One region of the Streptomyces sp. NPDC006326 genome, then DNA from elsewhere that is predicted to be linked to it. Evidence: riboswitches for the same ligand, from Rfam matches in the RefSeq annotation. Region 1 holds a riboswitch; the other holds the start of a gene.
What was found. Region 1 has a riboswitch for thiamine pyrophosphate ahead of thiC (phosphomethylpyrimidine synthase ThiC). Riboswitches for the same ligand answer to the same signal wherever they lie in the genome.

Region 1 (4,931 bases):
ACGAGGGCACGACGGAATACCGCATCAAGCGCCTGGTCCGTGGCGACCTTGCATGGCGGTACGAGGGTGCCACCCACGAGTACCTCACGTGCGACCGTCCCGGTGAATACGATCCGCGCCCCGGCATCCAGGAGAACCTCGACGCCCTCGTGATCGAGGACCACGCGGACGGCGGCTCCCGTCACGACACGTTCGAACGCGACGCCCGCCTCCTGGGCGCCGAATTCCAGCGGGACCCCTCCAACACCAGGACCGTCTTCTACCTCGCCCAGACGATGCGCGACATGGGCGACGCCCCGGCGGCCCTCCGGCTCTACGAGCGGCGGGCGGCGATGGGCGGCTGGGAGGAAGAGGTCTACTTCGCCCTGCTCCAAATCGGCATTCTGAGCGCGGAGTCGGGCGATTGGCCCTCCGCGATGGACGCCTTCACCCGGGCCTGGGAATGCCGCCCCAGCCGCCTGGAAGCCTGCTACGAACTCGCATCACGGCTGCGCCTGCAGGGCCGGCACCACGCGGCCCACGCGGTCACCACAGTCGTTCTGGACCGCCCGGCTCCGGCGGACCTGCTCTTCGTCCAGCCCTGGGTCTACCGCTGGGGCCTGCTCTTCGAGCACTCGATCACCGCCTACTGGGTCGGCGACACCGAGACCTCGCTGCGGATGTGCGACCGGCTGCTGGCCTTGCCCGACCTACCGGCGTCCTACCGTCGGCAGACGGAGATCAACCGGGTCTTCGCCGCATCCCGTCTCGGCGCGGCCATCCCTGTTTCACGTGAAACATCGCACCCGGCGCCGGTATAACCAGGACGCTTCAGGCAGCAGCGCTGGACCGGGGAGCCCCCTCCTCTCCCCGGTCCAGCGCCACGGCAGCGTTGTGATCAGTCGGCCAGCGGCAGGTACACCCGGTTGCCGCTCGCTGCGAACTCGGCGGACTTCTCCGCCATGCCCGCCTCGATCTCCTCGGCCTTCAGGTCCCCGCCGTGCTCACGGCGGATGTCCTGGGAGATCTTCATCGAGCAGAACTTCGGGCCGCACATGGAGCAGAAGTGCGCGGTCTTGGCCGGCTCGGCCGGAAGGGTCTCGTCGTGGAACTCGCGGGCCGTGTCCGGGTCGAGAGCCAGGTTGAACTGGTCCTCCCAGCGGAACTCGAACCGCGCGTCCGACAGGGCGTCATCCCATTCCTGGGCGCCCGGGTGCCCCTTGGCCAGGTCCGCGGCGTGCGCCGCGATCTTGTACGTGATGACGCCGGTCTTCACGTCGTCGCGGTTGGGCAGACCCAGGTGCTCCTTCGGCGTCACGTAGCAGAGCATCGCGGTGCCCCACCAGGCGATCATCGCGGCGCCGATGCCCGAGGTGATGTGGTCGTACGCGGGAGCGACGTCCGTGGTCAGCGGGCCGAGCGTGTAGAACGGCGCCTCCTCGCAGATCTCCTGCTGGAGGTCGATGTTCTCCTTGATCTTGTGCATCGGGACGTGGCCCGGGCCCTCGATCATGGTCTGCACGTTGTGGCGCTTGGCGATCGTGTTCAGCTCACCCAGCGTCTTCAGCTCGGCGAACTGCGCCGCGTCATTGGCGTCCGCGATGGAGCCGGGCCGCAGGCCGTCACCGAGGGAGTAGGTGACGTCGTACGTCGCGAGGATCTCGCAGAGTTCCTCGAAGTTGGTGTAGAGGAAGTTCTCCTTGTGGTGCGCGAGGCACCACGCCGCCATGATCGAGCCGCCGCGCGAAACGATGCCCGTCTTGCGGCGCGCCGTCAGCGGCACGTACGGCAGCAGCACGCCTGCGTGGACCGTCATGTAGTCCACGCCCTGCTCGGCCTGCTCGATGACCGTGTCCTTGTAGATCTCCCAGGTGAGGTCCTCGGCCTTGCCGTCGACCTTCTCCAGCGCCTGGTACAGCGGCACCGTGCCGATCGGGACCGGGGAGTTGCGCAGCACCCACTCACGGGTGGTGTGGATGTTGCGTCCGGTGGAGAGGTCCATGACCGTGTCCGCGCCCCAGCGGGTCGCCCAGGTCATCTTCTCCACCTCCTCCTCGATGGAGGAAGTGACCGCGGAATTGCCGATGTTGGCGTTGACCTTCACCAGGAAGCGCTTGCCGATGATCATCGGCTCGATCTCCGGGTGGTTCACGTTCGCGGGAAGCACGGCGCGACCTGCGGCGATCTCCTCACGGACCACCTCGGGGGAGACGTTCTCCCGGATGGCGACGTACTCCATCTCCGGGGTGATCTCGCCGCGGCGGGCGTAGGCGAGCTGCGTCACGGCGGCGCCGTCGCGGCCCCGGCGGGGCTGGCGGGGGCGGCCCGGGAAGACCGCGTCGAGGTTCTTGAGGCCCCCGCGCGGCGAGGTGTGCTTGATGCCGTCGTCCTCGGGGCGGACGGGGCGGCCCGCGTACTCCTCGGTGTCACCGCGGCCGATGATCCAGTTCTCCCGCAGCGGCGGCAGCCCGCGGCGTACATCGGTCTCGATCTGGGGGTCGGTGTACGGCCCGGACGTGTCGTAGAGCGTGACGTCCTTGCCGTTGGTGAGGTGGACCTGGCGGACCGGCACCCGGATGTCGGGGCGGGAGCCCGCCACGTACCCCTTGTGCCAGCCCGGCTGGCGCTCGGTCTGGCCGTCGGCGTCCTGGCTGACGGCAGGCGTGCGTGCGTCCTGAATGGTCATGAGACCTGATCTCCCTACGCCGGCATTACCCGGTAACAGGTTCGGCGGTCGACGCAGCCTCTTCCCGTACGCCTGTACTGCGGCGCGTACGGTGATCAGCGTCCTCTCAGCCCGGTGCTCCGAGCTCCCGCGTTGTGCAAAGGTGCCCCCACGCTAGCGTCATCTGTGGCGTGCTGAACAGTGGGCCCCCTCAACTCTTGCGATGATCTGCCGGTGACGTCCTCGCCGCAGCCCCCCGCCGATCACTCCGAGCCCTCCGGTCACCCGGGCCACGCGCACGCGGGTCCGGGGCACGCCCCCGGGCCTCCCCACGGTTCCGGGCACAGTCATGGACACGGCCATGGACACAGTCACGGCCACGGACCGGCGGCTCCCGTCTCCCGGCATCTGCGCCGGGTCATCGCGGCCGTACTGATCCCCTTCGCCGCCGCGGTCTTCGTCGGCATGGCGGTGCTCTGGCCGGGCGGCGCCCCCGCCCACGAGCGCTCCGGTGTGGGCTTCGACCGCCAGACCCAGCAGGGCAAGGTCGTCGCCCTCGAACAGGTCGACTGCAAATCGGTGAACGTCTCGCAGGTTCCGCCCACCGGCGACACCTCCACCCCGGAAGGCCGGGAAGCGCAGGCAGCACAGACCGGTCAGTGCAAGAAGGCCACCGTCGAGGTCAGCACCGGCCCTGAAAAGGGGCGCACCTTCACCGAGATCGTCCAGCCCGGCGCCCCGCGGCAGTTGGCGGACGGCCAGGAGGTGGTCGTGGCCTACGCCCCGGACGCGCCCCGGGACCTGCAGTACTCCGTGATCGACGTGAACCGGAAACTCCCGCTGGCGCTGCTGGCCGGGATCTTCGCCGTGGCCGTGGTCGTCGTCGGCCGGATGCGCGGCGTGTTCGCCCTGATCGCACTGGTCGTCAGCTTCGGAGTGCTGACACTCTTCATCCTCCCGGCCATCCTGCAGGGCTCCAATCCGCTGGTGGTCGCGGTCATCGGGGCCAGCGCGATCATGCTCATCGCGCTCTACATGTGCCACGGACTGACCGCCCGGACCTCGGTCGCCGTCCTCGGCACACTGGTGTCGCTGCTGCTGATCGGGCTGCTCGGCTCGCTGTTCATCGACTGGGCCTTCTTGAGCGGGAACACGGACGACAACACCGGACTGATCCACGGGCTCTACCCCGCCATCGACATGAGCGGCCTGCTGCTCGCAGGCGTCATCATCGGATCCCTGGGCGTGCTCGACGATGTGACGGTCACCCAGACCTCCGCCGTGTGGGAGCTGCACCAGGCCGACCCGTCTATGGGTTCGCGCGCCCTGTACCGGGCGGCCATCAGGATCGGTCGCGACCACATCGCGTCGGTGGTCAACACGCTGGTCCTCGCCTACGCGGGCGCCGCACTGCCCCTGCTGCTGCTGTTCTCGATCGCGAACAGCAGCGTGGGCTCGGTGGCCAACAGCGAGCTCGTCGCGGAGGAGATCGTCCGCACCCTGGTGGGGTCGATCGGCCTGGTGGCCTCGGTCCCGGTCACCACCGCACTGGCCGCCCTGGTCGTGTCCGCCGACCGGCCCGGGTCCCCGGCCGGTGCGGCGGCGTCGGGGCCGGTCCGCACGGGCCGGGGCCGGCGCCGCAAGCGCTGACGCCCGGCGCCGCGAGAGGTCAGCCGGCGTTCCGCTCGTTCTGCTGGGCCTCGGCCAGGATCTTGCCGAGCGCCTGGTCGAGGTGCCCCTCGAAGTCGCCGAGGCTGCGCTCCTGACCGAGGGGGACCAGCCGGTCGGTCCGGTCGAGGAAGGCGACGAGCGGAGCCGCACCCGCACGAAACAGGGCTCGGTCGGCACCGACCTGGAGGCGGATGTGGACGTCTGACAGCTCGTCGGGGTCGGTGGGGGCGATGTGCACATCACCGTCGCCACAGGGCTTGTTGATGCCGTCGAGCAGCAGTTCTCTGCCGAACGCCCAGGTCACGGGGGCGTCTCCGGGGAGGTGGAAGGTCAGGCGTACGGCATAGGGATCACGGGCGTCGTACCCGAGTTCCACCGGGATCCGGAACGAGAGCTCCTCGGAAACGAGGAAGCTCATCATGACCTCTGCCTGTACCGACTCGCGCATTGCCTACCCCGCTGTAGTGGAAGTGGCCAGGAATGATCCCCAGGGACCTCTTGACAAGGGTGGTGTAAGCGCTGGCAGATCACAAGGAGTGAGATTTCAGATACTGATAGAGAACGAGAGGGTGCTCAACAGCGCGCCTACTTCACTCCGTAGCCGATCAACCGCAGA
Region 2 (4,931 bases), on a different contig from region 1:
CATCGCCGGATACGTCCGGGGGGCCGAGGGCGCCTGGGTGGCCATGGCCCTGACCGCATTGGCGGTCCTGGTCTGGCGGATGACGGAGCCGCCGGAGGACTACCTCAAGGACGTCACGGCGGGCGTCTTCGCGGCCTTCTACGTGCCGTTCCTGGCAACCTTCGTCGCGATGCTGCTCACCGCGGACGACGGCCCGCAGCGGGTGATCACCTTCCTGCTGCTCACGGTGGTCAGCGACACCGGGGCGTACGCGGTGGGCTGGCGCTTCGGCAAGACCAAGCTCGCGCCGCGCATCAGCCCCGGAAAGACCCGCGAGGGCCTGTTCGGCGCGGTGGCCTTCGCCATGGCGGCCGGCGCCCTGTGCATGGAGTTCCTGATCGACGGGGGCGCCTGGTGGCAGGGCCTGCTGCTGGGGCTCGCCGTCGCGGTCAGCGCCACGCTGGGCGACCTCGGCGAGTCGATGATCAAGCGGGACCTGGGCATCAAGGACATGGGGACGCTGCTGCCCGGCCACGGCGGCATCATGGACCGGCTCGACTCCCTGCTGCCGACCGCCCCGGTGGTGTGGCTGCTGCTGGCGGCCTTCGTGGGTACGGGCTGATCCCTGCTGCCGGGCCACGGCGCCCTGCGGCGGAGCCGCATATCGGACACGGCATGGACCGGCTCGACTCCCTGCTGCCGACCGCCCCGGTGGTGTGGCTGCTGCTGGCGGCCTTCGTGGGTACGGGCTGATCCCTGCTGCGATCCGCCCCGGCGAGGCGGCTGCCGCCGGCGGCCTCCGCCGGCACCGGCTGAACCCCGGCTGGGCGGTTACCCTTGAAAGGCGCGCTGCTTCTGCGGCGCGCCTTTCGTCTTACGAGGAGTACCTGCCATGGCCCGCCCCGTCCCGGGAGAGCTCACCTTCGTCGCCCCCCGTGGAGCCAAGAAGCCGCCCCGGCACCTCGCCGACCTCACCCCCGAGGAGCGGCGCGAGGCGGTCGCCGCAATCGGCGAGAAGCCGTTCCGGGCCAAGCAGCTCTCGCAGCACTACTTCGCCCGCTACGCGCACGACCCGGCGCAGTGGACGGACATCCCCGCGGGCTCCCGCGAGAAGCTGCAGCAGGAGCTGCTGCCCGAGCTGATGAACGTCGTCCGGCACATCTCGTGCGACGACGACACCACCCGCAAGACCCTGTGGAAGCTGCACGACGGCACGCTCGTCGAGTCGGTGCTGATGCGCTACCCCGACCGGGTCACCATGTGCATCTCCTCGCAGGCCGGCTGCGGCATGAACTGCCCGTTCTGCGCCACCGGCCAGGCCGGCCTGGACCGCAACCTCTCCACCGCGGAGATCGTCCACCAGATCGTCGACGGCATGCGCGCCCTGCGCGACGGCGAGGTCCCCGGTGGTCCGGCCCGGCTGTCGAACATCGTCTTCATGGGCATGGGCGAGCCGCTGGCCAACTACAAGCGGGTCGTCGGCGCCATCCGCCGCCTGACCGACCCCGAGCCCGACGGCCTCGGCCTGTCGCAGCGCGGCATCACCGTCTCCACCGTGGGCCTGGTCCCCGCGATGCTGCGCTTCGCCGACGAGGGCTTCAAGTGCCGCCTCGCGGTCTCGCTGCACGCCCCGGACGACGAGCTCCGCGACACCCTCGTCCCCGTGAACACCCGCTGGAAGGTCCGCGAGGTCCTCGACGCGGCCTGGGAGTACGCCGAGAAGTCCGGCCGCCGGATCTCGATCGAGTACGCCCTCATCCGCGACATCAACGACCAGGCGTGGCGGGGCGACCTCCTCGGCCGGCTGCTCAAGGGCAAGCGCGTCCACGTCAACCTGATCCCGCTGAACCCGACGCCCGGCTCGAAGTGGACGGCCTCACGCCCCGAGGACGAGAAGGCCTTCGTGGAGGCCATCGCCCGCCACGGCGTGCCGGTGACCGTCCGTGACACCCGAGGTCAGGAGATCGACGGCGCCTGCGGCCAGCTCGCGGCCTCGGAGCGCTGACCGGACCACTGGGTTCCGGGGCCGGTCGCCCGGAATCGGCCACGGGGTACCCTGTGGCCGAACCAATTGCATATTCCGACAGGGGAGCGCCACAGCGCTGAGAGTGCGGTAACCGTCATCCGCAGACCCTCTGAACCTCGCCCCGGTCATTCGGGGTAGGAAGTTCGGTCATCACTCAAGCTGTTGCGCCCTGCCCGGTGCCCGCTCGGACAGAGCGCCGGGCAGGGCCGCGTCTTCTCCTGGTCATCCCAGGAGGAATACACCAGTGAGCACCACCAGGAAGATCGCGGGCACCGTGCTCGCGGCCGCGCTCGGCGTCACGTCGCTGAGCGCCTGCGGCAGCGACGCGAAGGACGAGCCGGCGGCCGGCGGCACGAGCAGCGCGCCGAAGTCGAAGACCGTCACCCTCGTCTCGCACGACTCCTTCAACGTGACCGAAGCGGTCCTCAAGGAGTTCGAGCAGCAGAGCGGCTACACCGTGAAGGTCCTGAAGTCCGGGGACGCGGGCGCCGCGCTCAACCAGGAGATCCTCACCAAGGGCTCCCCGCGCGGCGACGTCTTCTTCGGCGTCGACAACACGCTGCTCTCGCGCGCGCTCGACAACGGCATCTTCACCCCGTACGAGGCCAAGGGCCTGGGCGAGGTCAAGCCGGAGTACGTGCTCGACAAGGAGCACCGGGTCACCCCGGTCGACTCGGGCGACATCTGCGTCAACTACGACAAGGCGTACTTCGCCGACAAGAAGATCGCCCCGCCGCAGACGCTGGACGACCTGGTCAAGCCGGAGTACAAGAACCTGCTGGTCACCGAGAACGCGGCGACCTCCTCGCCCGGCCTCGGCTTCCTGCTCGCCTCCGTCGGCAAGTACGGCGAAGACGGCTGGAAGGACTACTGGAGCAAGCTGAAGGCCAACGGCGTCGAGGTCGTCGACGGCTGGGAGCAGGCCTACAACGAGCGCTTCTCGGGCTCCGCGGGCGGCAAGAAGGCCAAGGGCGACCGCCCGCTGGTCGTCTCCTACGCCTCCAGCCCGCCGGTCGAGGTCCTCTACGCCGACCCGCAGCCGGCCGAGGCCCCGACGGGCGTCGCGACGGGCACCTGCTTCCGCCAGGTCGAGTTCGCCGGCCTGCTGAAGGGGGCGAAGAACGAGGAGGGCGGCAAGGCGCTCGTCGACTTCCTCATCGGCAAGAAGTTCCAGGAGGACATGCCGCTCCAGATGTTCGTGAACCCGGTGGTCAAGGACGCGAAGCTGCCGGAGCTGTTCACGAAGCACGGCGTGGTGGTCGAGAAGCCGGAGAACGTCGCCCCGGACACCATCGCCAAGAACCGTGAGCAGTGGGTCAGGACATGGTCCTCGCTGGTCGTGAAGTAGGACGCGAGAGCGCTCCTGCACACGAGGGCGTACGCGGTACGGCCGTCAGGCTCGCCCTGATGGCCGTGCCCCTCGTCTTCTTCGGCCTGTTCTTCGCCTACCCCGTGGTCGCGATCGTGGGCCGCGGGGTCAAGACCGACGCGGGCTGGCAGCTCGGCCGGATCGGGGAGGTGCTGGCCCGACCCGACATCGCCGACGTGCTCTGGTTCACCACCTGGCAGGCGCTCGCGTCCACGGTTCTCACGCTGCTGGTCGCGCTCCCCGGCGCCTACGTCTTCGCGCGCTTCGAGTTCCCCGGCAAACAGCTGCTGCGGGCGCTGGTCACCGTGCCGTTCGTGCTGCCGACCGTGGTCGTCGGCACGGCTTTCCTGGCGCTGGTCGGCCGAGGCGGGCTGCTGGACGAACTGTGGGGTGTCCGGCTGGACACCACCGTCTGGGCGATCCTGCTCGCCCACGTCTTCTTCAACTACGCCGTCGTCATCCGGACGGTGGGCGGGCTGTGGGCGCAGCTCGACCCGCGCCAGGAGGAGGCCGCCCGGGTGCTGGGCGCCGGCCGGTTCGCGGCCTGGCGGCAGGTGACGCTGCCCGCGCTGGGGCCCGCGGTGGCCGCCGCGGCGCTCATGGTCTTCCTGTTCACCTTCACCTCCTTCGGCGTCGTGCAGATCCTGGGCGGCCCCTCGTACTCCACGCTGGAGGTGGAGGTCTACCGGCAGACGGCCCAGCTGCTGGACCTGCCAACGGCCGCCGTCCTGACGATGGTGCAGTTCGCGGCGGTGGGCGTCGTCCTCGCCGTGCACGCCTGGACCGTGCGCCGGCGGGAGACGGCCCTGCGGATGGTGGACCCGGCGCGGACCGCGCACCGCCCCGGCGGCCCGGGGCAGCGGGCGCTGCTGGGCGCGGTGCTGGCGACGGTGGCGCTGCTGATCGTGCTGCCGCTGGGCGTGCTGGTCGAGCGGTCCTTCGACGCGCCCGGCGGGTACGGGCTGGGCTTCTACCGGGCGCTGCAGGACGCGAGCGGCGGCACCTTCCTCGTACCTCCGCTGGAGGCGATCGGGAACTCCCTGGAGTACGCGCTGGCCGCCACCGCCATCGCCGTCGTGATCGGGGGACTCGCGGCGGCGGCGCTCACCCGGCGCGGAGGCCGCTTCGTGCGCGGGTTCGACGCGCTGCTGATGCTGCCCCTGGGGGTGTCCGCGGTGACGGTGGGCTTCGGGTTCCTGATCACTTTGGACGAGCCGCCGCTCGATCTGCGCACCTCGTGGATCCTGGTGCCGCTCGCGCAGGCGCTGGTGGGCGTGCCGTTCGTCGTACGGACCATGCTGCCCGTGCTGCGTGCCGTGGACGTACGGCTGCGCGAGGCCGCCGCCGTGCTCGGGGCGTCCCCGCTGCGGGCCTGGCGGGAGGTGGACCTGCCGCTGGTGCGGCGGGCGCTGCTGATCGCGGCCGGGTTCGCCTTCGCTGTCTCGCTGGGGGAGTTCGGGGCGACCGTGTTCATCGCCCGGCCGGACCGGCCGACCCTGCCGGTGGCCGTGGCCCGGCTGCTGGGGCGGGCCGGTGAGCTGAACTACGGGCAGGCGA

Region 2: it holds a riboswitch for thiamine pyrophosphate, as region 1 does, so the genes downstream of both, ABZ128_RS11835 (thiamine ABC transporter substrate-binding protein) here and thiC (phosphomethylpyrimidine synthase ThiC) in region 1, are expected to answer to the same signal.

The regions. Positions count from the first base shown of each region.
Region 1 covers NZ_JBEXRC010000002.1:178,381-183,311, forward strand. The annotation lists gene ABZ128_RS02495 (glycosyltransferase) at 1-800, shown strand, start outside; gene thiC (phosphomethylpyrimidine synthase ThiC) at 878-2,665, opposite strand; TPP riboswitch at 2,660-2,806, opposite strand; gene ABZ128_RS02505 (YibE/F family protein) at 2,879-4,294, shown strand; gene ABZ128_RS02510 (SsgA family sporulation/cell division regulator) at 4,314-4,763, opposite strand; gene ABZ128_RS02515 (helix-turn-helix domain-containing protein) at 4,860-4,931, opposite strand, start outside.
Region 2 covers NZ_JBEXRC010000011.1:73,471-78,401, forward strand. The annotation lists gene ABZ128_RS11825 (phosphatidate cytidylyltransferase) at 1-601, shown strand, start outside; gene rlmN (23S rRNA (adenine(2503)-C(2))-methyltransferase RlmN) at 872-1,984, shown strand; TPP riboswitch at 2,055-2,164, shown strand; gene ABZ128_RS11835 (thiamine ABC transporter substrate-binding protein) at 2,250-3,353, shown strand; gene ABZ128_RS11840 (iron ABC transporter permease) at 3,413-4,931, shown strand, end outside.